2 regions of the Colwellia meonggei genome follow, and region 2 is predicted to be linked to the other one. Evidence: riboswitches for the same ligand, from Rfam matches in the RefSeq annotation. Region 2 holds a riboswitch; the other holds the start of a gene.
The links. A riboswitch is a leader RNA that binds a small molecule or an ion and turns the genes downstream of it on or off. The one in region 2 is predicted to bind cyclic di-GMP.
Positions count from the first base shown of each region.

Region 1: linked by a shared signal. The riboswitch ahead of AC27E9_RS18120 (DUF3718 domain-containing protein) and the one ahead of AC27E9_RS13105 (DUF3718 domain-containing protein) in region 2 are both predicted to bind cyclic di-GMP.

Region 1 covers NZ_BAAJLZ010000011.1:62,554-65,695, forward strand. The annotation lists gene AC27E9_RS18115 (patatin-like phospholipase family protein) at 1-983, opposite strand, end outside; gene AC27E9_RS18120 (DUF3718 domain-containing protein) at 1,189-1,548, opposite strand; cyclic di-GMP riboswitch class I at 1,614-1,712, opposite strand; gene AC27E9_RS18125 (3-oxoacid CoA-transferase subunit B) at 1,959-2,615, opposite strand; gene AC27E9_RS18130 (CoA transferase subunit A) at 2,642-3,142, opposite strand, start outside.
Region 2 covers NZ_BAAJLZ010000005.1:60,711-63,852, reverse strand. The annotation lists gene gltX (glutamate--tRNA ligase) at 1-576, opposite strand, end outside; tRNA gene AC27E9_RS13125 (tRNA-Val) at 857-932, shown strand; tRNA gene AC27E9_RS13120 (tRNA-Val) at 965-1,040, shown strand; tRNA gene AC27E9_RS13115 (tRNA-Val) at 1,071-1,146, shown strand; tRNA gene AC27E9_RS13110 (tRNA-Val) at 1,177-1,252, shown strand; gene AC27E9_RS13105 (DUF3718 domain-containing protein) at 1,570-1,914, opposite strand; cyclic di-GMP riboswitch class I at 1,974-2,057, opposite strand; gene AC27E9_RS13100 (RNA-binding S4 domain-containing protein) at 2,246-2,629, shown strand; gene AC27E9_RS13095 (DMT family transporter) at 2,658-3,142, opposite strand, start outside.

The sequences.
Region 1 (3,142 bases), on a different contig from region 2:
GGCAATCTATCAAAATAATTAACCGCAATGGCATTAAAGTCATGACTTGGATTAATTAGCAAAGACTCTATATTTTTTAATCCTACGGTTTCTTGTTTTAAATGTTCGGGTATTAATGACAAAGTGTGGTTGACACGCTCCATACGCTCAATATCACTTTGTAAAGTATCAGAGAAAATCGTATCTAGTAGGTGACCTGCAATAGTTGCCGTTGTTGGAGGGTGAGGGTTGTTTTCTTGTGCGTGCATTGGCTCTTTCGGCTGTTCAACACCAACAATGAATATTTTTTCTGCGCCTAAATGTATTGCTGGACTTAATGGTGAAAGCTGATGAATAGATCCGTCGCCCAAATGATCATGTTTAACCTTAGCTGAAGGAAACACTAAAGGAATAGCAGCGGAGGCCATTAAATGCTGGCTGTTCAATTGGGTTGGCTCACCTCGACGCTTTGCTCTAAACCAAGGCGATATAGATTCCAACGATTGAAAAAAACTAATGGAGTCACCGCTGGTATAACTTGAAGCTGTTACAGAAACCGCTGATAAATATCCACGCCTAATATTGGTATCAATGCGACTAAAATCTATCACCATGTTTAGTAAATCGAGTAATGGCGCATTATTCAATAAACTTCGAGCTCGTTTATTTGCATAGTCTGCTTGAAAGCTGCCAAGCAAGCCTGCTGATAAATGGCTAAATACACGTATAGCATCACTATGGTAAATACGTCCAGGATCGAGGTTTTTCCAAACCCATTCGAGTTTCTTAACGCCTAATTGAAAGCATGAGGCATAACAGGCTAAAGCGGTTGAATTAATTGCGCCGGCAGATGTGCCACAAATAATAGGGAAGGGAATACCATGATTTCTTGGGATAAACTTGGCAATTGCCGATAATACACCAACTTGATAAGCCGCACGAGCGCCACCTCCAGTTAAAACGAGTGCATTGTTGCTATTAATATAACTGCGTTTATGTGGCATTTAGACAACCAAAACTATAACTATTTTATAAAGATTTTAATCCGTTTTTTAGCAGGTAGCTAGTTGAAATTAAAGATTTAAATATTATTTAATCGGAAAAGAAAAAAAGGCCAGCATATGCTGGCCTTTTTAAAGACATAAGAATTATTAACTAGTAAAACATCGAACTTACAATAAGTATTAACGCCTACTGGAAAATAAATTTCTAGCTGCTTACACGTTTGTTAGCAGCGTCGATTAATGGTTGCGATCCATTTTGAATAAGTGCCAAGTTAGCTGAAACAGTTTTCTTTGGTAATTTACTAATCATCAAAGAACCAGTTTTTACTGAACCTTTAGTAGCAGCGAATTCTAACAAGTTTTTACCATTACACTGGATACCCGCGAAGATATTACGAATTTTTAATTTATTCGTCTTTAAAAATGAACGCATACGTTTCTTGTCGTCGGCGGCAACATACTCACATACATTTTGTGCAATGTCGGCGGCTTGCGCTTTCGGCGCAGATATAATAGACGTCATCGTTAAAGCAGTAACGGTAGTAACTAGTAATAATTTTTTCATTTTAATAACCTTTTATAATACAAATAGAGTTAGTAAAAGAAAAAACCACAGGATGTACCTAATAACTCGGTAACTCCGCTGTCATAGATAAATACAGAATTATACTTACCCTTAGACCGGTGGTTTTGCGTAACACGTTTTCGCGTGTCTTGCCTTTTCTTTGTCAATTTCAGTATTACCAAATCTTGAATTAAATGCAACTGCTTTGTTGCATTTTGTTTTCCATAGTTAAAGGTTTTTATATTTAATTCTTTTAAAACAATCAATTATTTTGATTTTAGGAATGAGTGTAATTTAGAGGGGTTTACAGTTTTAGGACAAATACCTACATATTGTAAGAAATTAACCACAAAAAAAGGGGCTAATGCCCCCTAATTTAATCGTTTTTTGTTAACTATTTGTTATTACGTTTAAAAAGTCATCTCAGGAATATCACCGTCAACAACCAATTTACCTTCGGTTAATGAAATGATTTCTTCTACCGATACACCTGGAGCACGCTCTAATAAATAGAATTTACCATTTTTAATTTCAATAAAAGCTAAGTCAGTTAATACTTTTTTTATGCAACCTTTACCCGTTAACGGTAGTGTACAGTTACTGAGTAGTTTTGAAACGCCATGTTTTGATGCGTGAGTCATGGTCACGATAATGTTATCGGCACCAGCAACTAAATCCATTGCTCCGCCCATACCTTTAATTAGCTTGCCTGGGATCATGTACGAGGCAATGTTGCCGTTAACGTCCACTTCAAAAGCGCCTAAAACGGTTAAATCAACATGACCACCGCGGATCATGGCAAAAGATTCTGCTGAATCAAAAATTGATGCACCCGTTGCCATAGTTACCGTTTGTTTACCTGCATTAATTAAGTCAGCGTCAATTTCTGCTTCGGTAGGGAATTGCCCCATACCTAATAGACCATTTTCCGACTGCAGCATCACTTCCATTCCCTCAGGTACGTAGTTGGCCACTAATGTTGGAATGCCTATGCCTAAATTAACGTAGTAACCGTCTTGTAACTCTTGCGCAACGCGTTGTGCTAGTTGTTCTCTTGATAAAGCCATAAATTACTCCTTACTAACACTTATAATTATGTATCGCTGCGAACAGTACGTTGTTCAATGCGTTTTTCAAATGAACCCAATATTAAACGGTTAACGTAAATACCTGGTGTATGAATGTGATCTGGGTCTAACTCACCAGGTTCAACAATTTCTTCTACTTCTACTACAGTAATTTTACCCGCCGCTGCTGCCATAGGATTGAAGTTACGAGCAGTTTTTCTAAACACTAAGTTGCCGTAGCGATCTGCTTTCCAAGCTTTAACAATGGCAAAGTCGCCTTTAATAGCAGGTTCTAAAATGTAATGCCTACCGTCAAATTCTCGCTCTTCTTTGCCCTCTGCAACAGGAGTACCGTAACCTGTCGCCGTGTAGAATGCAGGAATACCGGCTCCGCCGGCACGCATTTTTTCGGCTAGTGTTCCTTGAGGCGTTAATTCCACTTCAAGTTCGCCATTCATCATTTGACGTTCAAATTCAGCATTTTCGCCAACATATGAGGCGACAATTTTTTTGATTTGACGATCAGG
Region 2 (3,142 bases):
CTTCATGTCTAAATCATCAACAACAACCGTTAAGTTGTAGGTTGGCGTACCGTCTGAGCGAGCAATAATTAAGTCGTCAAGTTGGCTATTACTAATTGTAATATCACCTTTAACGATGTCATTAATGACAACATCACCGTCTAATGGGTTTTTAAATCGAATAACAAAAGCCCTATCTGCGGGGTGATCTGTACGGTCACGCCATAAGCCGTTGTACTTTTCAATTTCACCTTTGGCTTTCGCTTCTTCACGCATCGCTTCAACTTCTTCTGCGGTGCTATAACAACGATAAGCATTACCAGATGCTAAAAGCTCTGCAATAACTTCTTTATAACGGTCAAAACGTTGTGTTTGAAAATAAGGGCCATGTGTCCATTCAAGGTTTAACCAATTCATACCATCCATTATGGCATCAACAGAGGCTTGAGTTGAACGTTCTAAATCAGTGTCTTCAATACGAAGAATAAAGTTACCGCCATTTTTTTGGGCATATAACCAACTGTATAAAGCAGTACGTGCGCCACCAACATGCAAATACCCTGTTGGACTAGGAGCAAAACGAGTTGTTAAAGTCATAAAAATCTCAACTAAGATGTTTAATTGCCCAAGAAAGCAATAAAAACAAAAATTATGGTTAATAAAGTTGGCTGCATTTTATCAGGCAAAGATATGAAATACACCTACTCGTTGGCTTAATTCATTTCAAATAACGCTTAGTCGGCTAAAAAAGTTCACAAATCCATCACTATGATGGAAATTGAAGCGGTTGAACTAAATAGTTAAAAAAATAGCAAAAAAGTACCGAGTTTTTGTTGACAGCTTTTTCGTTCTCCCTATAATACGCCCCCACAGAGACGGACGATTAGCTCAGTTGGGAGAGCACCGCCCTTACAAGGCGGGGGTCACTGGTTCAAGCCCAGTATCGTCCACCATATCTCTGTTTGTATAAGTTATTTTCTTATATGGACGATTAGCTCAGTTGGGAGAGCACCGCCCTTACAAGGCGGGGGTCACTGGTTCAAGCCCAGTATCGTCCACCATTCTTTACCATAAAGAATTAAAACCAAAATGGACGATTAGCTCAGTTGGGAGAGCACCGCCCTTACAAGGCGGGGGTCACTGGTTCAAGCCCAGTATCGTCCACCATTCTTTGCCATAAAGAATTAAAACCAAAATGGACGATTAGCTCAGTTGGGAGAGCACCGCCCTTACAAGGCGGGGGTCACTGGTTCAAGCCCAGTATCGTCCACCACTATTTTTAAATCCTCAAAACCTTTTTTTTGAACCTTTTAGCTTTTCTTTATAAAGCACCTACTACTCTTTATAATCTGCGCCAAGTCACTGATTCAAGTCCAGTATCGTCCACCACGAGTATTGTTAAGCCTTTAAGCTTTTGCCAAAACTAAACAACTGCAAAAACCACAAAGGGTAATTCTCTATTCGATACACCATTTACGAAGCTTTGCTCACTGTTATCAATTCCATACCTTGTAAATACATTACAAGAGAATTCTAGGCAATAAAAAAGCGAGCCTATGCTCGCTTGATCAAAATATTATATTTTAACGATTAGCCATTAATGCGCTTCTGTGCAGCTGCTGTTAATTCAGGAGATGTGATCGTTGCTAAAATACCTTCAACTTTCGCTTTTGGTAATTTACCTAACATTAAAGTGCCCGTTTTAATTGCGTTTTTCTGACTAGCAAATGCAACTAAATTTTGGCCGTTACATTGAACACCGTCGAATACTTTACGAATTTTTAATTTATTAGACTTTAGAAATGAACGAAAACGTGATTTATCATCAACAGAAACGTATTCACATAGAGTTTTAGCTACATTTTGGGCTTGTACATTTGACGAGTAAGTAGAAGTTAATAATACAAATGAAATAGCTAATATGATGTTTTTCATGGTGTGCCTTAATATCAATAAAGTAAAAACTGTGAAACGAACTATCGATACTAAATCGCATTGGAAACCCCGCTGTCATAGGTAATACCCGTAGACCGGTAGTTTTGCGTAATACCTTTTCAAGTATCTTGCCGTTTCTGCCGAGGCGCATTATACAGAGACATTATTGTTACACAAGGTTAATTTTTGTAATGTGACTATTTTTACTACAATACAAATAGTTAAAGCTAGATTTACTGTGCTTTAACTAAAGTGTAATAAGTATCAGCGGAGGACATTAGTTAGTAACTCAGTTATAATTATTTTTTAAATTTTGCTTTAAAGACTTTTCATGATTGACGACATTCCTTTAATTAATATTTCTGTACAACCCATTGAATTATGTAAACTACTTAAAATAGCAAATATGGTTGGTGGTGGTGGCGAAGCCAAAATTGTCATCAGTGAAGGCTATGTAGCTGTTAATAATGAAGTTGAATTTCAAAAACGTAAAAAGATTTACCATGAAGACATTATTGAATTTAATGGCGAAATTTTTCAGGTTAACTTTGTTGAAGACCTAACAAAACCGGAGCCATCAATACAACCACTTGTATCGAAGGTAAAAGCGACTAAAAAGAAGCAAACAAAGAAAAAAGTAAAACAAAGTGCCATAGAAAAAGAACAAACTACTGAAATGCCGGCACGTTCAAAGCGTAAACCAATCTCCTTTTAGTATTCGCTATAAGTTGGCTTACTAATGCTTAAATACTATCAACTCCATTACCTTGACGTATTCTTAAATTGGCAATAATTGCACCTGCAACAATAAGCAGCATTGCGGTAAAAACTTGCTGACTAAAAAGTGATTCACTAAATAGTATTAACAGTAGAGTTGATAACAGGGGTGTAAAGTATGACATTGTTGCAATCACCCGCGGATCACCTTTTTTGACTGCGGCATCCCAACAATAAAAAGATAACCCCATTGGCCCTACCCCTAATAAAAAAATTAAGCCTAAATCAGAACTACTAATAGTAGGTATTTCTTCAGCTATAATATGAGCAAGTGCTGCTAATACACCAGAAAGTAAACAAAACAGTCCGACTGTTGCAGAGCCAAATTCAGTGTATTTAATAATTAATTTTTTAGATAACAACGAATAGCATGCCCATGTAACTGCAGCCATGAATGCTAAACTATAACCAAGTAGATGCTCAGATGAGAAATCCAAACCATTGGCTGCGA